2 regions of the Leifsonia sp. NPDC077715 genome follow, and region 2 is predicted to be linked to the other one. Evidence: predicted binding sites of a transcription regulator. Region 2 holds the regulator's gene; the other holds the start of a gene.
The links. The regulator LexA, encoded in region 2, represses DNA repair genes until DNA is damaged. The targets are predictions, from matches to a motif close to TCGAACANNTGTTCGA.
Positions count from the first base shown of each region.

Region 1: a site for LexA is predicted at 11,260-11,275, ahead of AB0P25_RS16685 (DUF6504 family protein). Genes of this name have one in related genera too.

Region 1 covers NZ_JBFBOG010000003.1:599,029-613,344, reverse strand. The annotation lists gene AB0P25_RS16750 (WYL domain-containing protein) at 1-245, opposite strand, end outside; gene AB0P25_RS16745 (WYL domain-containing protein) at 238-1,293, opposite strand; gene AB0P25_RS16740 (peptidylprolyl isomerase) at 1,316-2,233, opposite strand; gene AB0P25_RS16735 (tRNA (adenine-N1)-methyltransferase) at 2,276-3,319, opposite strand; gene AB0P25_RS16730 (HAD family hydrolase) at 3,316-4,041, opposite strand; gene AB0P25_RS16725 (PAC2 family protein) at 4,129-5,064, shown strand; gene AB0P25_RS16720 (undecaprenyl-diphosphate phosphatase) at 5,072-5,935, opposite strand; gene AB0P25_RS16715 (M20/M25/M40 family metallo-hydrolase) at 5,979-7,298, opposite strand; tRNA gene AB0P25_RS16710 (tRNA-Leu) at 7,432-7,516, shown strand; gene AB0P25_RS16705 (cation diffusion facilitator family transporter) at 7,583-8,536, shown strand; gene AB0P25_RS16700 (YafY family protein) at 8,595-9,596, shown strand; gene AB0P25_RS16695 (VIT1/CCC1 transporter family protein) at 9,607-10,695, shown strand; gene AB0P25_RS16690 (DUF1707 domain-containing protein) at 10,705-11,190, opposite strand; gene AB0P25_RS16685 (DUF6504 family protein) at 11,293-11,583, shown strand; gene AB0P25_RS16680 (DUF3097 domain-containing protein) at 11,650-12,483, shown strand; gene AB0P25_RS16675 (prealbumin-like fold domain-containing protein) at 12,602-14,316, shown strand, end outside.
Region 2 covers NZ_JBFBOG010000001.1:147,852-162,167, reverse strand. The annotation lists gene miaA (tRNA (adenosine(37)-N6)-dimethylallyltransferase MiaA) at 1-346, shown strand, start outside; gene dapF (diaminopimelate epimerase) at 357-1,235, shown strand; gene AB0P25_RS00775 (methyltransferase) at 1,273-1,890, opposite strand; gene hflX (GTPase HflX) at 1,956-3,491, shown strand; gene AB0P25_RS00765 (methylenetetrahydrofolate reductase) at 3,717-4,679, shown strand; gene metE (5-methyltetrahydropteroyltriglutamate--homocysteine S-methyltransferase) at 4,676-7,027, shown strand; gene AB0P25_RS00755 (metallopeptidase family protein) at 7,114-7,464, shown strand; gene lexA (transcriptional repressor LexA) at 7,493-8,173, opposite strand; gene AB0P25_RS00745 (LysM peptidoglycan-binding domain-containing protein) at 8,448-8,816, shown strand; gene AB0P25_RS00740 (histidinol-phosphate transaminase) at 9,047-10,204, shown strand; gene hisB (imidazoleglycerol-phosphate dehydratase HisB) at 10,201-10,803, shown strand; gene hisH (imidazole glycerol phosphate synthase subunit HisH) at 10,800-11,441, shown strand; gene priA (bifunctional 1-(5-phosphoribosyl)-5-((5-phosphoribosylamino)methylideneamino)imidazole-4-carboxamide isomerase/phosphoribosylanthranilate isomerase PriA) at 11,491-12,237, shown strand; gene AB0P25_RS00720 (SseB family protein) at 12,221-13,108, shown strand; gene AB0P25_RS00715 (hypothetical protein) at 13,142-13,360, shown strand; gene AB0P25_RS00710 (HhH-GPD-type base excision DNA repair protein) at 13,365-13,931, shown strand; gene AB0P25_RS00705 (TM0106 family RecB-like putative nuclease) at 14,062-14,316, shown strand, end outside.

The sequences.
Region 1 (14,316 bases), on a different contig from region 2:
TCGTTGTCCTCGAAGTCGTCCCAGGCGATGTCGAACAGGTCGCCGGGCTGGTACGCGTTCGTCTCGCCCGGGATGCCGGAAACGGCGATCAACCGCACGGCGTCGCGCAGCTGCTCCTGCTCCACGCCGAAGTGCTCTGCCGCCTCGGCGACGCTCACGCGATCGCGGTCCATCAGGTACGGGACCAGCGCCAGCAGGAACGCCAGCTTGTCCTGCGCCTGCATCGGCTTGCGGCGCTCAGCCATGGGACTCCTCGACATCGGTACCGCTGTGCGCGGCGACGACCGCCTCCAGCCGCTGCACCACCTGTTGGCGCAGCTCGGGCGGCGCGATCACCAGCACCTCCGGCCCGAACGACGCCAGCTGATCGGCGAGGATGTTGCTGTCCGAGAAGTTGACGGTGAGCCGCACCGGCTCGCCTTCCGCACCGACCGGCACGGCGTCGCCATAGCGCTTGCCGAGCCGTGTGGCCGCATCCGTGCCGGCCGTGACCTCGATCGTGGCGACGTTCGACTCCCAGATGCGCTCGAGCTCGAGCAGCGCACGCTCGGCGAACGCCTCGCCGTCGACGCGGTACTGCTCCGGGTCGAACACGCGCGAGGTGAGTTTGACCGCACCGACGATCCGCGACAGCAGGAAGGTGCGCGACTCGCGGGCATCCTGGTCGATGCCCTGCAGGTGCCAGCGCCCCTGGTGCTGGACCAGCGCGAGCGGCGCGACGGTGCGCTGCCGCGATGCGCTCTCGCCGGGCTTGAGGTACGGGAACTGGACCATGACGTGCCGCTCCAGCGCCTGGCTGAGCGGTTCGAACGCGCTCTCGCGGACGCGGAGGCGCGGCGCGTAGCCGACCACCGGGTCGTCGGCCTCGACGCCCAGCGACCGCAGCTTCATGAGCGCGCGCCGGGACTCCCCCGACAGCGACCCCTCGCGCCACACGGCGGCGGCGAGACCGAGCAGGGTCAGCTCCTCGGGCGAGAAGCTGACATCAGACGGGAGGTCGTATGCCCCCTTCGGAATGCGGTACCGCAGCAGCTGGTTGTTGCCGGCCGCCTCCGGCGCCTCCACGGTCTCCAGCGGCACGCCGAGCTCGCGGATGTCGTCCTTGTCGCGTTCGAACTGCCGCTCGAGGCTGCTGTTGTCGCCGTGCGGCTCGTACCGCTGGCGGTAGCCCTGCACGGTCGACAGGATCTCGCTCTTGGTCAGCCCGTTCTCGGTCGCGAGCAGCGCCAGCACGAGGCTGAACAGGCGCTCCTCGACCGGGACGCGCGCGGGCGAGGAAGAGGAACGGGACACCCGTCCATCCTAGTCCGAGCGGTTAGCGGATCCCCAGGATGTCGACCACCCAGGCGGCCGCGGGAACCTGTCCCTCGGCCGGGGCCTCGACGACGACCTGCGAGCCGACCTTCTTGCCTACCAGCTGCTTGAGCACGCTCTGCGGCAGCGCCTGGTTGACCTGGCTCTGCCCGGTGCCGATCGACACGAGGTCCGGGGACCCCGACTGCCAGCTCGACAGCACGACGTTCTTGTTCTCCCAGCCGACGGCCGTGTAGTGCAGGATCGCGATCGAGTTCTTCTTGACCGTCGCGCCGTCGCCCGCCTTCAGCTCCTCGCTGCGGATCGACTTCGGCGCGGAACCGGAGGACGGGATGGTGATGCCCGGCTGGCCGGTGGGCGCGAGCACCACGGTCGGGAAGCCCGACGCGGAGGGACGCACCGCCCCGTTCGCCTGCGACAGGTACGCCTTGAGGATGTCGACCACGATCACGCCCGAGCTGGTCGCCCCCTGGCCGCCCGCGTCCTTCGGCGAGATGACGACCGCGACGCGCGAGCCGACCGGCGCGCACTGCAGACCCTTGCTCAGCGCTGCGTTGCCGGAGCCGAGCGCCAGCGGGTAGGTGTCGCCGCTGCCGTACGAGGTCTGCTGCACCTGGCCGGTCTTGCCGTCGAGGATCGTGTACTGGATCTCGACGACCTGGCCCTCGTGGACCTGCTCGCCCGTGCCCTCGGTGAGGATCGTGCGCTGCGACTTCGTGGTGTCGAGCGGGGTCGGGACCGTGATGTCCGGCTTCGAGCCGATCTTGCCGGTCGCCTCCACCAGCTGCGAGGCGCCGCCCGATGGGAGGGCCGTGCCGCAGTCCGCGTTCGGGTTGGACGAGCATCCCGTGAGCGCGGCGGCCACCAGGCCGACGGCGACCACGACGGCGGACGTTCTTCCGATGGTGATTCTGCGCACGGGTTCTCTTTCGGTCGGGGCTTGGCTCAAGGCGTGTTCATGCTAACGGACGCCGGATGTGTCCTCGTCCGGCTCCGGGGAGTCCGAGACCGAGTCGTGATCCGCGTCGCGCCCGCGGGCCAGCTCGGCGCTCGCGGCGGCCTCGCGCATCCGCTTGCGCAGGCTCTTGGGGCTGGACTGCCGCTCCCCCAGCGCGCCGGGCGTCCAGGCCTCGACGTCCTCGTCCGAGTAGTCCGACTTGGACGGCCGGCGCTTGAGCTCGGGCAGCACGGTGTCCGGAGCCAGCCGGCGCGCCGTGATGAGGAAGCCGGTGTGCGCGATCATGCGGTGGTCGGGACGCACGGCGAGGCCTTCGACGTGCCAGCCGCGGACCATCGTCTCGTTCGACTGCGGGTGCGTGTAGTGGCCGGACGCGCGGATCGCCTCGGCGACGCGCGAGAGCTGCGTCACCGTCGCGACGTAGCAGATCACCACGCCGCCGGGCTTGAGCGCGGTCGTGACCGCATCCAGCGTCTCCCACGGCGCGAGCATGTCGAGCACCACCCGGTCGACCGAGCCGGGCTCGACGGCGGCGGGAAGCGCGTCCTGCAGGTCCCCGACGGTCAGCGTCCAGTTCTCCGGGTCGCCGCCGAGGAACGTGGCCGCGTTGCCGCGGGCGACGTCCGCGAACTCGTCGCGGCGCTCGAACGACAGCAGCCGCCCCTCCGGGCCGATCGCCCGCAGCAGCCACAGCGACAGGGCGCCGGAGCCGACTCCCGCCTCGACGACGGTCGCGCCCGGGAAGATATCCGCCAGGGCGAGGATCTGCGCGGCGTCCTTCGGGTAGACGATCGCCGCGCCGCGCGGCATCGACATCACGAAGTCGGTGAGCAGGGGACGCAGCGCCAGGTGCTCGACGCCGGCGTTGTTCACGACGACGGAGCCGTCGGGCAGCCCGATGATGGCGTCGTGCTCCAGGACCCCGCGGTGGCTGTGGAACAGCTTGCCCGGCTCGAGCGTGATGGTGTTCATCCGGCCCTTCGGCCCGGTCAGCTGCACCCGGTCACCCACGCGGAAGGGCCCGGAGTTGCGTCGTGTCTCGTTCATCGGCCGGCCTCCTCGCGGCGCGCCCGCGCCACGGCGATCACGTCGTCGGCGGTGCGGCCCGCCAGCGACTCCCACAGGGTGTGCTCGTCCGACTCGGGCAGCGGGACGATGTGCGGCACGCCGATCGTGACGGCGCCGGAGTCGACCGCCGAGGCCAGCCCGACCAGCGAGTCCTCGATCGCGACCGCGTCGGCGGCGTCGATCCCGAGCAGCCGTGCTGCACGCAGATAGGGCTCCGGAGCCGGCTTGGGCTCCTCCACCTCGTCGCCGCTCACGATCACGTCGAACGCGTCGAACGGGATGTGCGACACGATCTGCTCCGCCATCCGGCGCACCGACATGGTCACCAGCGCGGTACGGATGCCGCGCTCACGCAGGGACTCCAGCAGCTCGCGGGCTCCCGGGCGCCACGGGACGCCCTCCTCGTCGAGCTTGCGCTGCACGCGGTCGGTCAGCCAGTGGACGATCTCGTCCGCCTCCATCGCGACGCCGCGCGACCGCAGGATCTCGGCGGAGTTCCACAGACCCAGGCCGACGAGCAGCAGGCCGTCGTCGTGCGTCCAGGTGCCGCCGAACGAGCCGACGAGCTCCTGCTCGGACGCCATCCAGTACGGCTCGGTGTCGACGAGGGTGCCGTCCATGTCCCAGAGGACGGCGGCGGGCAGCCCGTCGGCCTCGGTGGTGCTGGGGGCCTGTTCGCTGCGGGGGGAAGACGCGGTCACAACGGGCAAGTCTATCGGGAGAGGGGCGGGCCTATCCTTGAGGGATGGCGGCCCGACCGGTCGCCGGGAAGGACGAGGGACGACTTCGTGACTGACGGACAGAACATCCTCGGTGGCCGCATCCTCGTGGTGGCGTTCGAGGGATGGAACGACGCCGGTGAGGCGGCCAGCGGCGCAGTGAAGACGCTCAAGGAGCAACTCGAGGTGGTGCCGATCGCCGAGGTCGATCCCGAGCTCTACTTCGACTTCCAGTTCAACCGGCCCGTGGTGACCGACGACGACGGGCGCAGGCGGCTCATCTGGCCGTCCGCCGTGGTCTACGGACCGTCGCTCCCCGGACGCATCGGGGAAGACCTCGCCGGCGACGCCGAGCTCACCGTGACCGGCGACAACGCGGGCAACATCTTCCTGCTCCTCGGCACCGAGCCGTCCCGCAGCTGGCGCAGCTTCACCGCCGAGATCATGGATGTGGCGCTCGCCGCCGACATCGGAGCAGTCGTCTTCCTCGGCGCGATGCTCGCCGACGTGCCGCACACGCGGCCGATCTCGGTGTTCGCCTCCAGCGACAACGCCGCGGTGCGGGCCGAGCTCGGCGTGGAGCGGTCGACCTACGAGGGGCCGGTCGGCATCCTGAGCGCGCTCGCCGAGGGCGCGGAGGACGTCGGCATCCCGACCATCATGATCTGGGCGTCCGTGCCCCACTACGTGCACAACGCGCCGAGCCCCAAGGCGGTGCTGGCGCTGATCGACAAGCTCGAGGAGCTGGTCGACGTGACCATCCCCCGCGGCACCCTCGTCGACGAGGCGGCGGCCTGGGAGGCGGGGATCGACGCGCTCGCGGCGGACGACGAGGAGATGGCGTCCTACATCCAGCAGCTCGAGCAGGCGCGCGACACCGTCGACTCGCCCGAGGCGAGCGGCGAGGCGATCGCGCAGGAGTTCGAGCGGTACCTGCGCCGGCGTGGCGACGGACGCGACGGCGGCACAGCCGGCCGAGCGCCCGACGACCCGCGCCGCGGCTGAGCGGCCGTCAGGCCTGCAGCACGCCGGTGGCGAGCAGGACCATCAGCAGCACGCCGAGCACGATGCGGTAGATGACGAACGGCAGGAAGCTGCGGCGCGAGATGTAGCCCATGAACAGGGCGATCACCAGCAGGCCGACGACGAACGCGACGACGGTCGCCGCGGCGGTCTCGACCGGGCCGAACACCTCGACCGTGCAGGTGCCGGCCTGGGCCAGCGCCTGGGTGCAGGGCTCCTTGATCGCCTTGTACAGCTGGTACAGGCCGCTGCCGAACACGGCGGGGATCGCGAGCAGGAACGAGTAGCGTGCGGCAGCACGGCGCTGGTAGCCCATGAACAGACCGGCGGTGATGGTGCCGCCCGAGCGCGAGACGCCCGGGATGAGCGCGAGCGCCTGGGCGAAGCCGTAGATGATGCCGTCGACCCACGTCAGATCCCGCAGCCGCTTCGTCTTCGCCCCCACCCAGTCCGCGATGCCGAGCAGGATGCCGAACACGATCAGCGTGGTCGCGACGATCCAGAGCGACCGGAAGACGGTCTCGATCTGGTTCTGGAAGAGCAGGCCGAGGACCACGATCGGGATGCTGCCGATGATCACCAGCCAGCCCATCCTCGCGTCCGGGTCGTTGCGCGGGATGCGCCCGAACAGCGCTCGGAACCACTGCGCGACGATGCGCGCGATGTCGCGCCAGAAGTAGAGCAGCACGGCGGCCTCGGTGCCGAGCTGGATGATGGCGGTGAACCGGGCGCCCGGGTCGGCACCTGTGCCGAGCAGTTCGCCGACGATGCGGATGTGGGCCGACGACGAGATCGGCAGGAACTCGGTGAGTCCCTGCACGAAGCCGAGGATCAGGGCGTTGATGAATTCCATGGCGGTGTAGACGCTCCCGGGGGTAGGAGTCGGACGGGCGGGCCTAGTAGCTGCGCAGAAGATCGCGGAGCACGGTCCTCCCGAACACTAGCGCGTCGAGCGGCACGCGCTCGTCAACGCCGTGGAACATGCCGGGGAAGTCGAGCTCGGCGGGCAGTCGGAGCGGGGCGAAACCGTAGCCGGTGATCCCGAGCTTGCTCAGCGCCTTGTTGTCCGTGCCGCCGGAGAGCAGGTAGGGCAGCACCGGCGCGTCGGGGTCGTGCTGGTTGAGCGTCCCGGTGATCGCGTCGACGAGCCCCCCGCCGAACTCCGCCTCCAGGCCGATGTCACGGTGCATCACCTGGATCTCGACGTCGTCTCCGACGAGCTCGCGGACGCGCGCGAGCACCGCGTCCTCCTCGCCGGGGAGCGTGCGGATGTCGACCAGCGCCTCGGCCGTGTCCGGGATCACGTTGTGCTTGTACCCGGCCTCGAGCAGTGTCGGGTTGGTCGTCGTCCGGAGCGTGGCGAGGATGAACCCTGCGGCCGTGCCCGTGCGGATCACGACCTCGTCCGGCCCGATGCGCTGCGGGTCGACGTCGAGCAGACGGCCGAGCTCGCCGATGAGGCGGGTGGTCGTCGCGGTGAGCTGGATGGGCCAGTCCTCGCGGCCGATGGTCACGACGGCCTCCGCGAGCTTCGTGATCGCGTTGTCGCGGATGAGGCGCGAGCCGTGCGCCGCGCGGCCGCGCGCGATCAGCTTGATCCAGACCAGCGACTTCTCGCCGGTCTGCAGCAGGTAGGCGCGCCGGCCCGCGAGGTCGATGGAGTAGCCGCCGACCTCGCTGATCGCCTCGGTCGCACCCGCGAACAGCTCGGGGTGGTTGTCGACCAGGTGGTGCGACCCGCGGCGGCCGCCGTCCTCCTCGTCGGCGAAGAAGGCCACGACGAGGTCGCGTGCGGGCCGCTCCCCCGCGTTCAGGATGTCGCCGACCGCGGTCAGGATCATCGCGTCCATGTTCTTCATGTCGACCGCGCCGCGACCCCAGAGCAGGCCGTCCTTGATCTCACCGCCGAACGGGTCGACGGTCCAGGTGCGGGCGTCGGCGGGGACGACGTCGAGGTGCCCGTGCACGACGAGGGCCGGCTTGCCGGGGTCGGCGCCCTCCACGCGGGCGACGACGCTCGCGCGTCCGGGGTCGGACTCGAACACCTGGGGCGCGAGACCGAGGGCCGCCAGCTTCGCCTCGACGTACTCCGCCGCCTCGGTCTCGCCGTTCGAACGGCCCTCGCCGAAGTTCGTGGTGTCGAATCGGATCAGGTCGCGCGCGATGATCGCTGTCTCGTCGAGCTCGGTCTCTGCGGTGCGGAGTTCGTCGGTCATCCCTTTACGCTACCGGGCGCCGCGCAGCGCTGTCCCGCCACGCCCGGGGTGTGTAGAGGAGTGAAAGGGCGGGTGAAAACCGTGCTATCGTCTTTCTTCGGCAGCCGGAGTGATCCGGAGGCCGAGAACACCTGTCCGGGTGGCGGAAATGGCAGACGCGCTAGCTTGAGGTGCTAGTGCCCGTATAGGGCGTGGGGGTTCAAGTCCCCCCTCGGACACAGACGAAGGCCCCGGTCGCACGACCGGGGCCTTCCGCGTTCCCGGAGCAGGGCTATGGTGTCGCTGTGCCCGGTGAGAAGCGATCGTCGTCCAGCCTGTTCACGGTGCTGCTCGCCTTCGGCGCCAACATCCTCGTCGCCATCGCGAAGACCGTCGCCGCCGTGATCACCGGCTCCGCGTCGCTCGTCGCCGAGGCGGCGCACTCCTGGGCGGACGCGGGCAACGAGATCTTCCTGATCCAGGCGGAGCGGGCCGCCGCGAGGCCCCGGGACGACTCCCATCCCGGCGGGTACGGCCGCGACGCGTACGTGTGGAGCCTGTTCGCCGCCGTCGGGCTGTTCACCGCGGGCGCCGTCGTGTCGATCATGCACGGCGTCTCGGCGCTCTCCGCCGAAGAGGAGGACACGGACTACCTCATCGGCTACATCGTGCTGGCCGCGGCCTTCGTCTTCGAGGGCATCTCGTTCATCCAGTCGTACCGGCAGGCGCACGCCAAGGCGTCGGATGCGGGCACCAACACGTTCGAGCACGTCCTCCGCACCTCGAACCCGACGCTGCGTGCCGTCTTCGCGGAGGATTCGGCGGCGCTGGTCGGCCTCGTGATCGCGTTCCTCGGCCTGCTGCTGCACGAGCTGACCGGCAACCCCTTCTGGGATGCGCTGGGCTCCATCCTGGTCGGTGTCCTGCTGGCGATCGTCGCCTTCGTCCTCATCGAGCGCAACCGGCGGTTCCTCGTCGGCCAGCCCGGGTCCGACCGTGCCTGGGAGGCCGCTCTCACCGCCCTCCTCGAGCATCCCGAGGTCGAGAAGGTCACCTACCTCCACCTCGAGTACGTGGGGCCGGAGCGGTTCTACCTGGTGGCCGCGATCGACCTGCGCGGGAACGACCGCGAAGCCGACGTCGCGGTCGACCTGCGGGACGTCGAGGCGGCGCTGGAGGAGTCGCCGTGGATCACCGAGGCGGTGCTGACGCTGTCGCGTCCGGGCGCGGCGGCGCTGGTACCGGCGTCCGTGCCCTGACGCCGGTATTGCGGCCATAGCGGTCAGGACTCGACCGCATTCCCGGCACAATGGATCCATGGCAAGCACCGGATCCCGAGCACTCCAGCTCCTGTCGCTCCTGCAGAACCACCGCTACTGGCCCGGCCACGAGCTCGCGGACCGCCTCGGCATCTCCCCGCGGACACTCCGCCGCGACGTCGAGCGCCTGCGCGACCTCGGCTACCCGGTCGACGCCACGCGCGGGGTCGCGGGCGGCTACCAGCTGGCCGCCGGCGCCTCCCTCCCTCCTTTGGTGGTCGACGACGACGAAGCCGTGGCGCTCGCGGTCGGCCTGCGCACCGCCGCCCAGAGCGGCATCGCCGGCGTCGACGAGGCCTCGGTCCGCGCCCTCGCCAAAGTCGTGCAGGTGATGCCGCCGCGACTGCGCAGACGGGTCGACGCCCTCCGCATGACCACCCTCACGACGGCGCTCGGCCCGGGACCCACGGCGGATGCGGGGATCCTGACCGTGCTCGCCCAGGCCTGCCGGGACGAGGAGCGGATCGACTTCGCCTACGTCGCACGCGACGGCCAGGCCTCCACCCGCACCGTGGAGCCCCATCGCCTGGTCTCCATCGAACGCCGCTGGTACCTCGTCGCCTACGACCTCACCCGGTTCGACTGGCGCAGCTTCCGGCTCGACCGCATCGCGGACCCCAAGCCCACCGGACACCGCTTCCGGCCGCGTGCACTCCCGGCGGAGGATGCGGCCGAGTACGTGCGCGCGTCGCTGCACACGGCCATCGAACCGCTCATCGTCGAGGCGGTGATCGAGGCCTCGCACGACCGTGTGGTCGACGTGCTCGGCCGCTGGGCGACGGTCGAGGACAACGGCGACGGCACGTGCGCCGTCCGGATCACCGCCGACAGCGCCGAGTGGGCGCTCTTCGGGCTGGCGGCGGTGGATGCGCCCTTCCGGATCTCCGGACCGGAAGAGGCCGTGGTGGCCGCGGCCGACTGGGGCGAGCGCTTCACGCGGTCGGCCGCCGAGCTGGGAATCGACGGCTCCGCCGAAGTCCAGCTCCCGGAACCTCGGTAGACTGGATGCGATGACGATCGCAGCCCGCACCCCGAGCCCCGCCGACATCAAGAGGTGGCGACGCTACCTCGCCGACGAGCGTGCAGAGGCCGCGGTCTACCGCGATCTCGCCAGTCGCCGCGAGGGCGAGGAGCGCGAGATCCTTCTTGCCCTGGCCGAGGCGGAGCGCCGCCACGAACAGCACTGGATCGACCTCCTCGGCGAGCAGGCGGGCAAGCCCCTGCGCGGAGACGTCCGTACGCGGCTGCTCGGCTGGCTCGCCCGCCGCTTCGGCTCCGTCTTCGTGCTCGCGCTGGCCCAGCGGGCCGAGGCCCGCTCCCCGTACTCCGACGACAGCGACGCCACACCGCAGATGGCCGCCGACGAGCAGGTGCACGAGGAGGTCGTGCGCGCGCTCGCAGCCCGCGGCAGGCAGCGGCTCTCCGGCACCTTCCGCGCGGCGGTCTTCGGCGCGAACGACGGCCTGGTCAGCAACCTGGCGCTGGTCCTCGGCATCAGCGCGAGCGGCGTCCCCACCCACGTTGTCCTCCTCACCGGCATCTCCGGCCTGCTCGCCGGTGCGCTCTCGATGGGCGCTGGCGAGTACGTCTCGGTGCGCTCGCAGCGCGAACTCCTCGAGGCGACGACACCCAACCCGGCAACCGGCTCCGCGCTCCCCCACCTTGACGTGGATGCGAACGAGCTCACCCTGGTCTACCGCGCCCGCGGCATGTCCGCCGAAGAGGCGGAGGCGCACGCGCGGGACGTGCTCTCCAGCCTCCAGGCGGTGACGTCGCCCATCCCGATCCAGCCGACGAACGGCGACGACGAGCACGAGGCGATCGGCACCGGCTGGAGCGCGGCGCTCTCGAGCTTCTGCTTCTTCGCGTCGGGCGCCCTCATCCCGATCCTGCCGTTCCTGTTCGGGCTCACGGGCACGGTCGCGATCATCGTCTCGGCGCTGCTCGTCGGCATCGTGCTGCTCGGCACGGGCGCCGTCGTCGGCCTCCTGTCCGGGGCGTCCCCGCTGAAGCGCGCGATCCGCCAGCTGTTGATCGGCTACGGCGCGGCCGGGGCCACGTACCTCCTGGGGCTGCTGTTCGGCGCGACCGTCGGCTGATGCGCCGCCCTAGCGGCGGCGGCCGGTGTCCGTCCCGTAAGTGATCGCTCCCACGAGCGGGATGAGCAGGAACCAGAGCCAGCTGTACTGGTAGCCCCACACCATCCCGGTGACGAAGAACAGGATGATCGACACGAACGGGATGATGGAGACCGCGAGCAGCCCCCAGCGGCCGGCGGGCTCCCGTCCGGCGCCTCCGTTCCCGCCCCACGCGTGCGCGTCCGGCTGTGCCGGGTACGCCTGCTGCGCGGGGGAGGTCGCTTGCGGCTGAGCCGGGGTGTGCGGGTCGAGCTGGAGGCCTCCGGGCAGGTCGGCGAACAGCGGACCCAGGTCGCCGCGGGTGACGGCCGATCGAGCCGCAGCCGTGCGGGCCTCGACCTCCTCGGCGGTCAGCCGCCCCTGCGCGGCCTCGGACTGCAGCGCCGCGACCGCCCGCTCCCGCTCGTCGTTGCTGAGGCGGAGGGATGCGCTCGAGGGATCGGTGAAGTCGGCCATAGAGGTCAGTATGGCAGTGCGGCGCGACGCAAGGGGTGCGATGTCGGCGGGTCGCGGCTACACTCGGATTCGAACATATGTTCGATGGATGAGGTGAGCTGCATGACCGAGATCGACGAGGCGGTCGCCGTGTGGACGACCGACGACGGGGTGCCGACGAGGCTCGTCTGGCGGGCGACGCGGTACCGGGTCTCCGACACGCCGACGGTCTGGGCAGAGGTGTGCGCCTGGTGGCGGCCGTTCGGCGGCAACCTGTACGCCGTGGGAAGCCTCCCGCGTGAGATCGGGGGCTGGCGCTTCCAGGGCACCAGCGAAGACGGTTCTGCGTTGGTGTTCGACGTGCGGCACGACGCGGCCGATCGGTCGTGGCGGCTGGTGCGGGTCTTCGACTGAGGGTGTGGTCGCTCTCCGCGTGGCACCCTCGCGGCGCGCATCCGTTCGCATAGCCTCCATCGGGTGATGGACGACCGCTACGGATCCGATGTGCTGGCCGGCGACTGGAGGAACGCAGGGCGCAAGCCCGTCCCGACCGTCGAAGCGGTGCGCGATCTGGTGATCGAGGAGGCCGCGACCGGGTTCTGCGGGGCCGTCACGCGACTCGAGGCGCAGACCGTCGAGCTGGAGGACTACTTCGGCAAGAAGCGGGTGTTCCCGCTGAGCGGATCCTTCTTGATCGACGGCGAGCCCGTGCGCCTGGTCGCGCCCTCGAAGGCCCCCGCGGGCCGCACCCGCACCGCCTCCGGCTCGTTCAGCGTCGGCGAGCAGAAGGCCCGGGTGGCGCGCGCGAGCCGCATCTTCGTCGAGGGACGGCACGACGCCGAACTCGTCGAGCGTGTCTGGGGCGACGACCTGCGCATCGAAGGCGTGGTGGTGGAGTACCTGGAGGGCGTGGACGACCTGGACGCCATCGTGAAGGAGTTCCGACCCGACCGCGGGCGGCGCATCGGGGTGCTGGTCGACCACCTGGTGCCGAACTCGAAGGAGTCCCGGATCGCCGAGCAGGTCGCCCGCGGACCGTACGGGCAGCATGTCCTCGTGGTCGGACACCCCTATGTCGACATCTGGCAGGCGGTCAAACCGGCGCGTGTCGGGTTGAAGGCCTGGCCGGCGATCCCCCGATCGGTGCCCTGGAAGCACGGGATCTGCGCCGCGCTCGGCCTCCCGCACGAGACGCAGGCCGACATCGCACGGGCGTGGAAGCGCATCCTCGGCCAGGTGCGGACATACTCCGACCTCGAGTCGGAGCTGCTCGGCAGGGTCGAGCAGCTGATCGACTTCGTCACCGAGGCGTGAACGCACGGCAATGACCTCATTGGCTCCCCGCGGCCGTCAGACACCGCTCTCCCGCCTCGTCTAGAAGGGTGGAGGCGATCGCCTCCTCACCGACTTCAGACGACGGGAGGCTTCGGCGATGCGCAACGGATGGTTCCCCGGTGTCGCGGCGGGGGTGCTGCTCGCGTCCTCCATCGTGCCTCCGTCGTCGGTGCACGCGGCCACCACCGCGTTCTCCACCGTCCACACCACCGGCTCCGATACCGGGAACGGCTCGCGGGCGGCCTCACCGGGCGCCCCCGGCGGCGCACTCACCGGAACAGCGGCACCGGGCGACACGGTGAATTGGGTGGTGTCCTACCAGAACGAGACCGGGAAAGACGCTTCGGTCGACCTCACCGACGGGCTGGCCTCCGCCGGCGCCTATGTGGCCGGCTCTCTCGTTCTCCCCCCGGATCGCAGCGGTGGTGCCGGCAGCGTGGTGCCGCAGTACAAGACGACCGGCGCGTGGACGACCGGCACGCCGCCCGCGGGAAGCACCCCCACCGGCATCGGGTACCGGGCAACCCTCATGCCGTCGGGAACTGAGCAGCGGTCGCCGAGCTTCCCGACACCGCCGTCCGTCGGCGCGCTCGCCCTCACCGGCGGCGACGGCTACAGCGTGCTGGAGCACGACCGCCTGATCTACACGATCTTCCACCATCGCACCGGCCCCGTGGTCTTCTGCACACGGCTCGACGGCGGCGTCTGCCCGGGGTGGCCGGCCGGAGGCACCGTGCAGTACTGGTCGGCGACCATCGGAGCCGCCATCGGAACCGGGCCGTCGTTCCCGGGGAGGACGGCGATCCAGGGTGGGACCTGGCTCGTCGGCGACCGCCTGTATTGGCTGGCCGCTCCCACCGACAGCTCGAGCAACGGAATGGCCTGTCTCGACCTCGCGGTCACCCCGCCCGTCAGTTGCGGCTACACCGCCCTCACAGCCCAGTCGAACAACAACAACAGCTGGTCGGCGCAGATCGGAGGCACGGGATTGCCGGCAGCCGACGGCAACCGGTATTTCGCGGCGGTGAGCGGAAGCAAGGCCGTCCTCCTCTGCCTCACCCCGACGAACACGTCGTGCACGGGAGCGACCTTCTACGTCTCCGGGGTCACCAACGAGTTCTCGTACACCTCCGCCGCCTTCGGCGACTACGTCTTCGCCAGCCTCGGGCAGAACAACTTCAGCACGTGGCAGACCTTCTGCTTCGACACCAAGACGGGGACGCTCTGCTCCGGAGCCTGGCCCCGGGACTCGTCCGCCGGCGGCTCGATCGTGGGTGTCGGCACGCCGTTCGCGCCCCTGCTCTCGACCACCGGCGTGCTGACGGGTGTCTGCACCATCGTCAACGGCCCGAACTCGTCCTCGAACTGCTGGAACCTGAGCGGCACGGCGGTGGGCAACGCGTATTCGGGCACCTCGGCCCAGTACATCGCCGGGGGCAATGGCACGGGAGACGTGCTCGTCCGCGGCACGAAGGTATACCTCTCCAACGGCAACCAGGTCATGTGCCGCGACTTCGCGGCCTGGTCGGGCTCCGGCGCGGTCCCCGCGTGCTCGGGGTTCGCCAACGTCGGCAACACCATCAACTACACGGTCCGCGAGGTCCCCGGGATCGCGGCGGACTGCCTGGTGGCCACCGGCGACACGGGGCAGATCCGGTTCTTCGACGCCGTGACCGGCGGCACCTGCACCGCCACATCGACCGTCGACCTCCGGGTGGATCCCACGGCGAGCTACTGCGGCAGCGGGGCGACGTCGTTCGCGGCATGGAAGCTGCTGACGGTCGCCGGACTCACGGCGGGCACGTACCGGAA
Region 2 (14,316 bases):
GCCGCGCGATGAACTGGTCGCCCGCCTCGACGCCCGCGTCGAGCGGATGTGGCAGGACGGCCTCCCCGCCGAGGTCGAACGCCTCGTCCCGCGGGGGATCGACGACGGCGTCACGGCCCGCCGCGCCATCGGCTACGCGCAGGCGCTCTCGGAGCTGCGCGGCGAGCTGACCCGCGACGAGGCGATAGCCCAGACGCAGCAGCTCACCCGCCGCTACGCCCGCCGGCAGGTCAGCTGGTTCAAGCGCTACCCGGACATCCGCTGGCTCGACTACGACGACCCGCAGCTCGTGGATGCCGCCGTGGCCCTGGTGGACGACGCCGACCACCCAGCCGCGGATCGGTAGGCTGGAGCGCATGGCGACCATCCACTTCACCAAGGGTCAGGGCACCGGCAACGACTTCGTCCTGTATTCCGACCCCGAGGGGGAGCTGCCGCTGACGGCCGCCCAGATCGCGGAGATCTGCGACCGGCACTTCGGCGTGGGCGCGGACGGCGTCATCCGCGCGGTCCGTTCTGCGCACCTCCCCGGCGGTGCGGCCGCGCTCGCGGAGGACGACGGTGCCACCTGGTTCATGGACTACTACAACGCCGACGGGTCCGCCGCCGAGATGTGCGGCAACGGCATCCGCGTCTACGTCCGCTACCTGCTCGAGACCGGCCTCGCCGAGCTGCCGGAGGGCGGGACGCTGGCGATCGGCACCCGCTCGGGCGTGCGCGACGTGCAGCGCAGCACCAACGGCTTCCAGGTCGACCTCGGCCGCTGGGACCTCTCCGGCGGCGAGCCGCTGGTCCGCGCCAAGGAGCTCCCGGTCGCCCGACCCGGCCTCGGCATCGATATGGGCAACCCGCACGTCGTCGTCGCGGTCGCGGATGAGGCCGAGCTGGACGCTGCCGACCTCTCGTACATCCCCCACCTCGAGCCGACGCCCGAGCACGGAGCGAACGTCGAGTTCGTCGTGCCGCGCGAGCCGCTGATCCAGGACGGCGTCGGCCGCATCCGGATGCGCGTGCACGAGCGCGGCAGCGGCGAGACCCTGTCGTGCGGCACCGGCGCGGCCGCTGCGGCCCTCGCCGTCCGCTACTGGGCGGGCGAGGGCGCTCCGAACCAGTGGCGCGTCGACGTGCCCGGCGGCACGGTCGGCGTCCGCATGTTCGCGACGGAGGACGGCGAGCACGTCGGCCTCTCCGGCCCCGCCGAGCTGGTCTACACCGGGACGCTCGAGCTGGCCTGACCGCTTCGCGACCGCAGCCCGACGTAGGCGGGTCAGCCTACGCCGACGCGTGCGACCGCGCCCGCAGCACCCGGTAGCCCTTCGACGTCGCCGCCCGCGTCGTCGTCAGGTCGGGGAAGGTCGCCTGGATCCACCGGTGCAGCGAGTCGCTGCCGAGGTTGCGCTGCACGACCAGCCACGCGTCCGAACCCGGCTCCAGCCGGGGGAGCCAGCGCTCCAGGATGGCGTGCAGCTCGTTCTTGCCCACGCGGATCGGCGGATTGGACCAGATCGTCGTGAACATCACGTCATCGGGAACATTATCCGGGGTCACCGGGTTTACATTGGTGAGGCCGAGCTTGTCCGCATTCCGGCGGACCACATCCAGCGCTCGGTTGTTGACGTCGACGGCCCACACCGTCGCATGAGGGGATTCGAGAGCAAGTGTGAGAGCCAGCGGCCCCCAGCCGCTCCCGAGGTCGAGGAACTGACCGCCGGGCGGCGCTGCGGGGACATGGTCCAGCAGCACTCTCGTGCCCATATCGACGCGCTCGGGGCTGAAGATGCCGTTGGCCGTCACGAGCTCGTAGGTCCGTCCGGCCAGGCGCGCGGTGAACGGCCGCAGGTTCAGTTCGCTTTCCGGCGCCGGGGAAAAGTAGTGATCTCCGCTGGCCATAAGCAGACGGTACAGGACAGACGCGAACAAGACGAACTAGGGTTTATCCCGGATCAGGGGAATGAATGACTGATAAGACGAACATCCGCGACCACGCCGAAGACGACGTCGTCGCCCGCGTGCTCGCGACCGAGAACAACCGCGCCTCCGTGACGCTTTTCGGAGCGGGCAGCGCGGATCGCGCGCAGGCGCTGCAGGCCGAGAGGGCCGACGGCGGCCTCCACGACGGCGAGCAGTTCGACCGCGAGGAGCGCGCGGCACTCCGCCGCGTCTCCGGGCTGTCGACCGAGCTGCAGGACGTCACCGAGGTCGAGTACCGGCAGCTGCGGCTCGAGAACGTCGTGCTGATCGGCGTGTACTCGCAGGGCTCCCTGCAGGACGCCGAGAACTCGATGCGCGAGCTCGCCGCCCTGGCCGAGACCGCCGGAGCGGCCGTCCTCGACGGCCTGCTGCAGCGCCGTCCGCATCCGGACCCGAGCACCTACCTCGGACGCGGCAAGGCGGAGGAGCTGGCCGGGATCGTGGCCGCGCTCGGCGCCGACACCGTGATCGCCGACACCGAGCTGGCGCCGAGCCAGCGTCGTGCGCTGGAGGACGTGGTGAAGGTGAAGGTGATCGACCGCACGGCCGTGATCCTCGACATCTTCAGCCAGCACGCCAAGAGCCGCGAGGGCAAGGCGCAGGTCGAGCTCGCGCAGCTCGAGTACCTGCTCCCGCGCCTGCGCGGCTGGGGTGAGTCGATGTCCCGCCAGGCCGGTGGCCAGGTGGGCGGCGCGGGCGCCGGTATGGGCTCGCGCGGTCCGGGTGAGACGAAGATCGAGCTCGACCGCCGCCGCATCCACACCCGCATGGCGCGGCTGCGCAAGCAGATCGCCGGCTTCAAGCCGGCCCGCGAGGCGAAGCGCGCGAACCGCAACCGCAACTCGGTGCCGTCGGTGGCCATCGCCGGCTACACCAACGCGGGCAAGTCCAGCCTCCTGAACCGCGTGACCAAGGCCGGCGTGCTGGTCGAGAACGCGCTGTTCGCGACGCTGGATGCGACGGTCCGCCGTTCCGTGACCGCCGACGGGCGCCTGTACACGCTCGCCGACACGGTCGGGTTCGTGCGCAACCTGCCGCACCAGCTGGTGGAGGCGTTCCGGTCGACGCTGGAGGAGGTCGCCGACTCCGACGTCATCCTGCACGTGGTCGACGGCTCGCACCCCGACCCGGCGTCGCAGCTGGCGACGGTCCGCGACGTCATCGGCGAGGTCGGTGCGCGCGACATCCCGGAGATCGTGGTCTTCAACAAGGCCGACCTGATCCCCGAGGACGAGCGCCTGGTGCTGCGCGGCCTGGAGCCGGGCGCCATCTTCGCCTCCGCCCGCACGGGCGAGGGTGTCGACGAAGTGCTCGCCGCCATCGCGCGACTGCTGCCGGACCCGTCGCTGGAGGTGGAGCTCGTGGTGCCGTACGACCGCGGCGACCTCATCTCGGCCCTGCACGAGCGCGGCCGGGTGATCTCGACCGAGTACGTGGAGGAGGGCACGCGCGTCACCGCGCGGATCATGCCCGAGTACCACGCGGCATTCGAGCCGTTCGAGGTGGCCGCGACCGCGTAACGGGAGCGGACCGATCCGGAGGCCGGACGGGATCGACTGTGTCGAAGCATGACACGGGCGATTCCGTCCGGCCTTCTGCGTTGCTAGATTGCCTCTCAACCGAAGCGGGCGACCGCTGACGTGGTGCGACAGCCGAGCCCGGCACCCGCCCGTGAAAACCGCCACCGCGCACTCGCGCGGTGCGGGTATCCCGTGCCGCTGTCCGACCATCCGAGGAACCGATCCATGAGCTGTACCGAGCCCCGGTACTCCTTCGAGCTGTACCCGCCGCGCAACGAGCGCGCGGCGGCTGCGCTCCCGGGAACGATCGACCGCCTCGCGGCCGTGCGCCCCGACTTCATCTCGGTGACCTTCGGCGCCGGCGGATCGTCGCGCACCGCTTCCCTCGACGTGCTGCGCTACATCCTGCAGCACACCGACGTCAGCCCGATGGCCCACCTCACCTGCGTCGGCTCGTCGCACGAGGAGGCGAACCGGCTGATCCGGGAGTTCCTGGATGCCGGGGTGCGCCGGTTCCTCGCCGTGCGCGGCGACCCGCCTGCCGACCTCCCCGAGGGCGTCGACCCGATCGGCGACATCCGGACAACCGCCGAACTGGTGCAGCTCATCCACCGGGTGCAGGCCGAGCGCGTGCCGTACGGCGAGCTGCCGGTCCCCGGACTGCACGCTCGTGCCCTGCTCGAGCACCGCGAGCACGTGCAGATCGCGGTCGCCGCATTCCCGAACGGGCACCCGTCGTCGCGCTCCGTCTCGCAGGACATCGACGCCCTGCTCGCCAAGCAGGCGGCCGGCGCGAACCTCGGCATCACCCAGCTGTTCTTCCACGCCGAGGACTACTTGCACTTCGCGCAGCGCGCGGCGGAGGCCGGTGTCGCGTTCCCCATCCTGCCCGGGATCATGCCCGTCACCAGCCCCGCCCGCCTCAAGCGGATGCTGGAGCTGAGCGGCGAAGACCTCCCCAGCGACCTCGCCATCGAGCTCGAGGTCGAGCCGACCGACGAGGGCCGCCGCGAGATCGGCGTCGCGTGGGCGGCCCGCCTCGCGCAGCGCCTGCTCGACGGCGGCGCCCCCGGCATCCACCTCTACACGTTCAACCAGCACGAGGCCGTGCTCTCCGTGCTGGACCGGATCGGCGCCCTGCCGACCGGTGACGCCGACCGCCCCACCACCCAGAAGGAACCAGCATGACCGACACCACCGCGCGCCCCGCCTTTCCCGCGGGCACGATCATCGGCTACCCGCGCATCGGCCGCCGCCGCGAGCTCAAGAAGGCCGTCGAGGCGTTCTGGGCCGGCAGCATCACCGCGGACGAGCTGGAGGCCACGGCCGCCGACCTGCGCTCGGCCACCCGCGAGCGCCTTGCGTCCCTCGGCCTCGGCCGCACCGACGCGTCCATCCCGGAGAGCTTCAGCTACTACGACCAGGTGCTGGATGCGGCGGTCACCGTCGGCGCCATCCCATCGCGGTTCGCCGGGCTCGCCGGCGCGGACGGCTCCGTGGACCTCGCAGGCTACTTCACCATCGCCCGCGGCGAGGGGGAGAACCCGCCGCTGGAGATGACCAAGTGGTTCGACTCCAACTACCACTACCTGGTGCCGGAGATCGGGCCGGAGACGGACTTCCGTCTCGCGTCCGACCGCATCGTGCGCGAGTTCGAGGAGGCCCGCGAGGCGGGCTTCGTGACGCGACCGGTGGTCGTCGGTCCGGTCACCTTCCTGCTGCTCAGCAAGGCGAGCGACGACGCCCCCGAGGGCTTCCGTCCGCTGTCGCGCCTGGGCGACCTCCTGCCGGTGTACCGCCAGCTGCTCTCGCGGCTCGCCGCCGCGGGTGCGCCCTGGGTGCAGCTGGACGAGCCGGCGCTCGTCAGCGAGAGCATCGACGAACCGCGGGATGCGGTGCTCGACGCCGTCCGCACGGCCTACGACGACCTCGCCGGCGCGACCGACCGGCCGGCGATCTTCGTCGCGGCGCCGTACGGCAGCCTGGACGACGCGCTCGCGCCGCTGGTGGCCACGCCCGTCGAGGCGATCTCGCTCGACCTCGTCCGCGGCACGGTGCCGACCGGCCTCGACGCGTCGACGGCGGCGGCGCTCGCCGCCAAGACCGTCGTCGGCGGCGTGATCGACGGCCACAACATCTGGCGCGGCGACCTGGAGGCGGCGTTCGGGACGCTCACCGAGCTCCTGTCGCTCAGCCCGTCCGTGACGGTGTCGACCTCCACCTCGCTGCTGCACGTGCCGCACGATGTGGACGACGAGCCCGAGCTGGACGTGCGCCTCAAGACCTGGCTCGCCTTCGCCGACCAGAAGGTCGCGCAGGTCGCCGTCCTCGCCCGCGGGATCGTGGATGGCCACGAGGCCATCCAGGAGGAGCTGACCGCGGCCACCGCGGCGCTCGCCGACCGGGCCTCGGCGCCCGGGGTGCGCGTCCCGGCCGTGCGCGAGCGCGAGGCGGCGCTGACCCGCGCCGACTTCCGCCGCGGCGACTACGACGCACGCCAGGCGGCGCAGGAGGAGGCCCTGGGCCTGCCGTTCCTGCCGACCACCACGATCGGCTCCTTCCCGCAGACCGCCGACATCCGCCGCTCACGCGCCCAGCTCGCGAAGGGCCTGATCAGCGAGGCGGAGTACCTGGGCCGGATGCGCGACGAGATCAAGCGCGTCGTCGACCTCCAGGAGGAGATCGGGATCGATGTCATCGTGCACGGCGAGCCGGAGCGCAACGACATGGTGCAGTACTTCGCCGAGAACCTGGACGGCTTCGCGGTCACCCAGAACGGCTGGGTGCAGTCGTACGGGTCGCGGTGCACGCGTCCGTCCATCCTGTGGGGCGACGTGTCGCGGCCCGCGCCGATCACGGTCGACTGGTCGTCGTACACGCAGAGCCTGACGTCCAAGCCGGTCAAGGGCATGCTGACCGGCCCGGTGACCATCCTGGCGTGGTCGTTCGTCCGCGACGACCAGCCGCTCGGAGAGACGGCCCGCCAGGTCGCCCTCGCCCTCCGCGACGAGATCGCCGACCTGGAGCAGGCGGGCATCCGCGTCGTGCAGGTCGACGAGCCGGCGCTGCGCGAGCTGCTGCCGCTCAAGAAGCGCGACCAGGACGACTACCTGGAGTGGTCGGTCGGCTCCTTCCGCCTCGCCACCTCGGGCGTCGCCGACGAGACGCAGATCCACACGCACCTCTGCTATTCGGAGTTCGGCGTGGTGATCGACGCGATCCGCAATCTGGACGCCGACGTGACCAGCATCGAGGCCGCGCGCAGCCGCATGGAGGTCGTGCACGACATCCAGCGCTCCGGCTTCGAGCACGGGATCGGCCCGGGTGTCTACGACATCCACTCGCCGCGCGTGCCGTCGGTCGCCGAGGTCACCGAACTGCTCGAGACGGCGCTCAGCGCCATCCCGGGCCGTCAGCTCTGGGTGAACCCGGACTGCGGGCTCAAGACCCGTGGGTACGACGAGACGGTCGCGTCGCTCCGCAACATCATCGAGGCGACGCGAGGAGTGCGCGAGAAGGCGGCCGTGACCGCCTGATCGTCTGATCGCGATGAAGCGCCTCGGGGCGTCCGCTGTCCGCGGACACCGCCCCGGGGCGCTTCGGCGTCGGGCAGGATGAGCGCATGGTGCGCATCCCCGATGAGGAGTTCGAGCGGATGGTGGGGGACATCCTCGACTCCCTCCCTGACGACATGGTCGGCCCGCTCGAGAACGTCGCCATCCTCATCGAGGACCAGCCGCCGGGCGCGCGACCGCGATTGTTCGGGCTCTACAGCGGGCGGCCGCTGACCCGGCGGTCGGTGTACGGATTCGGGGAGCTGCCCGACCGCATCACGCTGTACCGGAACAACCTCGAGGCCTCCGCGTCGTCGCTGGAGGAGCTGCGGGCGCGCGTGCGCGTCACGGTCGTCCACGAGATCGGGCACTACTTCGGGCTGGACGACGCCCGGCTGAAGGAGCTCGGCTGGGCGTGACCGCCGAGCCGGCCGCGGGCGGTACGCATCAGACGGCGCGGAGGACCGCGACGACCTTGCCGAGCACCGTCGCGAAGTCGCCGAGGATCGGCTCGAAGTTGGAGTTCCGCGGCAGCAGCCAGGTGTGGCCGTCGCGCTGCCGGAACACCTTGACCGTCGCCTCCTCGTCGAGCATCGCCGCGACGATGTCGCCGTTCTCGGCCGTGTTCTGTGCCCGCACGACCACCCAGTCGCCGTCGCAGATGGCCGCGTCGATCATCGACTCGCCGACCACTTTGAGCATGAAGAGCTCGCCGTTGCCGACCAGCTGGCGGGGGAGGGGGAAGACCTCGTCGACCTGCTGCTCGGCGGTGATCGGGATTCCGGCCGCGATACGGCCGACCAGCGGCACCATCGCCGCATCGCCGACGGGCGTCTGGTTCTCGTAGTCAGGGGTGTCGCCGGACGCGCTGGGCAGGTCGATCAGGATCTCGAGCGCGCGCGGGCGGTTCGGGTCGCGGCGCAGGTAGCCGCTCAGCTCGAGCTGGTTGAGCTGGTGGGTCACCGACGAGAGGGAGGAGAGGCCGACCGCGTCGCCGATCTCGCGCATGCTCGGCGGATAGCCGCGCTGGTTCACCGACTTCTGGATCACGTCGAGGATGGCCAGCTGCTTGTCGCTCAGGTTCTTGCGTCGGCGGGTGCCTCCGCGGGCCTGGTTCTCGTTCGACACGGGCGTCCTCTCTGGGCCTGGGGCCGTCCGCCGGGTGCTCTCCGGCAGGAATGTCGGTGGTTCCTGATCTGATGTCCTCAGACAGTCGAAACTGTATCCGCGTCCAGGAGGGAAGACAAACATGTGTTCGAGTGTGTCGCGAACTTCATCGGCGATTTCTCCTGTCCGTGCCGCTTCGAACGGCCCCTTGCGGATTCAGACATTCGAAGATACATTCGGAACACAGCTTCGCACCCGCGATTCTGAGGAGGTCACGGCCATGAGTGCAGTACTGATGAGCGAGTCGGTTCCCACCACCCTTCGGGCGGTGCCGCCGCTTCCCGAGGGCGCGCGCGTCCGTCTGCGCCTCACGCGCCGCGGTCGCGCTGTGCTGTCCGCGCTCGTCGCGCTGCCGCTGGTCGTCGGCGCACTGGTCTTCGCCCTCAACGGCGGCGGCGCCGTCGCCACCGGCGAGCAGACGCACGTCACCTTCCAGTACGTCACCGTCGCCTCCGGCGACTCCCTCTGGTCGGTCGCCGAGCGCGTCGCCCCCAACGCCGACCCGCGCGACGTGATCGCCGACATCGTCTCCCTCAACGGCCTCGACTCGGCCGTCGTCACCCCGGGCCAGCAGCTCGCGGTTCCGGCCAAGTACGCCAAGTAGGTCCTCGCCGGGGAGCGTTGCCGAAAGGGAGGAATCCCGGGCCCGGGGGACCACAGGTGTCCTCCGTTTCTCGCCGCCAGCGGCGCGTCGGGCCGCTAAGACCTCCGTTTCGCGCGGGCGTAGCGGCTCCTTCGAGACGTTGTGGGCAAGTCCGGCACGTCGTTCGTACACCGTCCGTCGCACGCCGTCATCCGGCGGAGCGGTCGTGTAGCGCTGACTACGATTGAAGGGTGACCTCCCTCTCCGAGCTGCCGATCCGAGACGACCTCCGCGGTCGTTCACCGTACGGCGCGCCGCAGCGTCCGGTGCCCGTCGCGCTGAACGTGAACGAGAACACGCATCCCATTCCCGAGGATGTGGCGTCCGACATCGTCGCGCGGGTCGCCGCGGCCGTCGGCGGCGTGAACCGCTACCCCGACCGGGAGTTCACCGAGCTCCGCGAGGCGTTCGCGCGCTACCTCGGCCACGACCTGACCGCTGACGAGATCTGGGCGGCGAACGGCTCGAACGAGGTGCTGCAGCACATCCTGCAGGCGTTCGGCGGCCCTGGGCGCACGCTGCTCGGTTTCGCGCCGACGTACTCGATGTATCCGCTGCTCGCCGCGGGCACCGGCACCGCGTATGTCGCGGGCACGCGGGATGCGGACTACGAGCTCTCGCCCGAGACCGCCGCCGAGCAGATCCGGACGCTGGATCCCGACATCGTGATCCTCTGCTCGCCCAACAACCCGACCGGCACGCCGCTCGACCTCGCGACGGTCGAGGCGGCGTACGACGCCGCGCGCGGCATCGTCGTCGTGGACGAGGCGTACGCCGAGTTCCTGCCGGACGGCACGCCCTCGGCCCTGACCCTGCTGTCCGGCCGCCCGCGTCTCCTGATCTCGCGCACGATGAGCAAGGCGTTCGCCTTCGCCGGCGCCCGCGTCGGGTACCTCGCCGCCGACCCCGCGGTGAACGACGCCCTCCGGCTCGTCCGCCTGCCGTACCACCTGTCGGCGATCACGCAGGCTGCCGCGCTCGGCGCGCTCGCTCACTCCGACGAGATGCTGGCCACCGTCGGCGAGATCCGCCTGCAACGCGATCGGCTCGTCACGGAGCTCGCCGCCCTCGGCTACACGCCCCACCGCAGCGGCAGCAACTTCGTGCTGTTCGGCGGCGTCGCCGACCCGCACGCGACGTTCGAGGCACTGGCCGAGCAGGGGATCCTGGTGCGCGATGTCGGCATCCCGCACCACCTGCGCGTGACCGCCGGCACCGAGCAGGAGACGACCGCGTTCCTGGAGGCGCTGGCCGCCCTCGGGCGCCCGGCGACGGCGGCGGACGAGTTATCCACAGTGGACGATGCCCCGGAGCGCACGGAGCCCGCCCCGATAGACTCGGACCTATGACGAACCGCGCCGCCACGGTCACCCGCGAGACGAGCGAGTCGAGCATCGAGCTCACCCTCGACCTCGACGGCACCGGCACGTCCGACATCCAGACGAGCGTCCCCTTCTACGACCACCTGCTCACCGCGTTCGCCAAGCACTCGCTCACCGATCTGCGCATCCGCGCGACCGGCGACACCGACATCGACGTCCACCACACGGTGGAGGACATCGGCATCGTCCTCGGCCAGGCGATCCGTCAGGCTCTCGGTGACAAAGCCGGCATCTCACGGTACGGCGACGCACTGGTGCCGTTGGACGAGGCGCTGGTGCAGGCCGTCGTCGACATCTCCGGGCGTCCGTACCTCGTGCACACCGGTGAGCCCGTGGGCTTCGAGCTGCACCTCATCGGCGGCCACTTCACCGGCTCGATGGTGCGGCACGTGTTCGAGGCGATCTCCTTCAACGCCGCCATCACCACGCACATCACCGTGGTCGGCGGCCGTGACCCGCACCACATCGCCGAGGCCGAGTTCAAGGCGTTCGCGCGCGCGTTCCGCCAGGCGAAGGCGCTCGACCCGCTGATCACCGGCATCCCGTCCACGAAGGGGGCGCTGTGAGCGACGAGCGCAAGCCGGACGTCGTCGTCTTCGACTACGGCACGGGCAACGTCCACTCGGCCGTGAAGGCGCTCGAAGCCGCGGGAGCCGCGGTCGAGCTGACCGGCAACCGCAGGCGCGCCCAGCAGGCCGACGGCCTCCTGGTGCCGGGCGTCGGCGCGTTCACCGCGGTCGCGGAGGCGCTGCGCGCATCCCACGGCGACGAGGTCATCGACCGCCGCCTGGCGGGAGGCCGCCCGGTGCTCGGGATCTGCGTGGGCATGCAGATCATGTTCGACCGCGGCGTCGAGAACGGCCTCGAGACCGAGGGGCTGGGGGAGTGGCCGGGCACGGTCGACCTCCTGAAGGCCGATGTCGTCCCGCACATGGGCTGGAACACCGTCCGCGCACCCGAGGACTCGGTGCTGTTCGACGGACTGCAGGACGAGCGCTTCTACTTCGTCCACTCGTACGCCGCGCAGGACTGGACGCTGCACCCCGAGGCCCCGTTCCCCACGCCGAAGGTGACCTGGGCTGACCACGGCACGCCCTTCGTCGCGGCGGTCGAGAACGGCCCGCTGAGCGCGACGCAGTTCCACCCCGAGAAGTCGGGGCAGGCCGGCATCCGGCTGCTCCGCAACTGGGTCCGCTCGCTCTAGCCGACCGCACGAACCATCCGTCCGCGCCGCGGAAGAACGTAAGGAAACGATGACCGACTTTCTCACCACGCCCCGACTCGTCCTCCTTCCCGCTGTGGACGTCGCCGACGGCAAGGCGGTTCGCCTCACGCAGGGCGAGGCCGGCAGCGAGACCAGCTACGGCGACCCGGTGGACGCGGCCGCCGAGTGGGCCGAAGCGGGCGCCGAGTGGATCCACCTGGTCGACCTCGACGCCGCGTTCGGCCGCGGAGAGAACCGCTCCCTCCTGAAGCGTGTCATCCACCAGGTGAAGGGCGTCAGCATCGAGCTGTCCGGCGGCATCCGCGACGACGAGTCGCTGGAGCAGGCGCTCGAGGCAGGTGCCTCCCGCGTCAACCTCGGCACCGCCGCCCTGGAGAACCCGGAGTGGGCCGCGCACGCGATCAGCCAGTACGGCGAGGCGATCGCGGTGGGCCTGGACGTGCGCGGCACGACGCTCGCGGCCCGCGGCTGGACGCGCGAGGGTGGCGACCTGTGGGAGGTGCTGGACCGTCTGGAGGACGCCGGCTGCGCGCGGTACGTCGTCACCGACGTCACCAAGGACGGCACGCTCCGCGGCCCCAACCTCGACCTCCTGCGCCAGGTGCTCGACCGCACCGAGCGTCCCGTGGTCGCCTCCGGAGGCATCTCGAACCTCGACGACATCGCCGCGCTGCGCGAGCTCGTCCCGCTGGGCCTCGAGGGCGCGATCGTCGGCAAAGCGCTCTACGCGGGCGCGTTCACGCTGCCCGAGGCGCTGGATGTCGCGGGACGCTGACGCCGGAGCCGGCACGGGCTCGGACGGCGCGCCCGTCGGCGGCCCGGACGACGGCCGCCCGGCGCGCACCGGTCCGTCCGAGGAGGGCGCGGCCCGGCTCGCGGGCTTCGCCGCCTCCCTCGCCGACTCCGCCGGCCAGCCGTGGGAGGGTCGGGAGTTCGACGACAACCCGTTCGGCGACGACGACGGATCCGCCCCGCCGGTGCTGCTCGGCGCCCTGGCCGGGTTCCGCGCGGGCGAGGTGGGCGCCGAGGCGGTCGTGGACGCGCTGCGCTCCTCGCGCCTGCTCATCCCGCTCGTGGCCGAGCTGGGCGACGAGGGTGAGAGCGACGCCGGTCTCCGCGTGGATAAGACGCAGGAGCTGTCGATCGTCACCGTCGCCGGGCCCGACGGCCGCACCGTGCAGCCCGTCTTCAGCTCGGTGACCGCGATGACGGCCTGGAACCCCGCCGCCCGACCGGTGCCGGCGGACGGACGCCGCGCCGCGCTGGCCGCGGCCTCGGAGGGGACGGAGCTCATCGTGCTCGATCCGACCTCCGAGACCGAGTTCGTGCTCCGTCGGCCCGCCGTGTGGGCCGTCGCCCAGGGGACGCCGTGGCTGCCCAGCGACCGGGATCCCGCGGTCGGCGAGGCGTTCCGTGCCTCCATCGCGTCCGAGCTCGGCGTGCACGACATCGCGCTGCTCTCGGGCGACCCGCAGAGCCGGCTCGCTGGCGAGGAGCTGGTCGTGCGCCTCGCCCTCGCCGCCGGGCTGACGCGGGAGGAGCTGGACGCCATCCTCGCCCGCCTCGCGCAGCGCTGGGCCGCCGACGACGTGATCGCCACCCGCGTGGACTCGCTCCGCGTGCAGCTCGCGGCGTCCCAGGACTGACGCGGCCTGGCACCCGCCTAGGCTGGAGGCATCATGACCGTCTTCGCCGCCATCGTGCTGTTCCTCAACGCCGTCTTCAACGTCTTCGCCTGGCCGCGGTTCTTCGCCCGGGTGCGGAACGATCAGCGGGCGCGGGACGCGGCGGGCCGGGCGACGCCGTTCCTCGTGGTGCACGCTGTGCTTCTCGGCGTCGCCCTCCTTCTCGCGTTGCTGTCCGCGGTGGCGGGCGTCCTGCTGCTGGTGGCAGGCTGAGGGCATGCCACTCTCCATCACGGGCGACGCCGCCGCGGACGCCCTGCTCGATGAGTCCCCCTTCGCCCTGCTGACCGGGATGCTGCTCGACCAGCAGATCCCGATGGAGACCGCGTTCAGCGGGCCCGCCAAGCTGCGGGACCGGCTCGGCGCGCTCGATCCGCAGAGCATCGCCGCGATGGACCCGGACGAGCTCGCCGCGGTCATGAAGCAGCCGCCGGCGGTCCACCGGTTCCCCGGTTCCATGGCCGGACGCGTGCAGGCGCTCGCCTCCGCCATCGTCTCCGAGTGGGGCGGCGACACCGCGGCGATCTGGACGCAGGGCGATCCGGACGGCGCGGAGGTGCTGCGCCGGCTGAAGGCGCTGCCGGGCTTCGGCGAGCAGAAGGCGAAGATCTTCCTGGCGCTGCTCGGCAAGCAGAAGGGCCTCGCGGCTCCGGGATGGGAGAAGGCCGCGGGCGACTACGGGACTCCGGGGTACCGCTCGGTCGCCGACATCGTCGACGCCGACTCGCTGACGAAGGTGCGCGAGCACAAGCGCGCGATGAAGGCCGCCGCCAAGGCGAAGTGAGCCGCCTAATCCGTCCACAGGTGGGCGGTCGCGGACGTTGTCCACCGGTTCCCCGGAGGTCGCCGCCGTGTCGGAGGTCCCCGATAGCCTCGGTGTACCGGGTCGATCAGCCGGACGAGAGGAGGTCGCCGTGTTCCTGCTGGACGGGGTCATCGTCACGAGCGCCAGCGACCTCACCGAGGCGTCCAAGTGCGAGTTCGCGTTCCTGCGGACGGTCGACGTCAAGCTCGGCCGCCTCGAGAAGACCGAAGAGATCGAAGACCCGATGTACGTGCGATCGTCGCGCATGGGCGACGAGCAGGAGCACCGCATCCTCCAGCGGTACCGGGAGCGGTACGGGGCCGGAGTCGTCGAGATCGAGCGGCCGCCGCAGCTGACGGCCGAT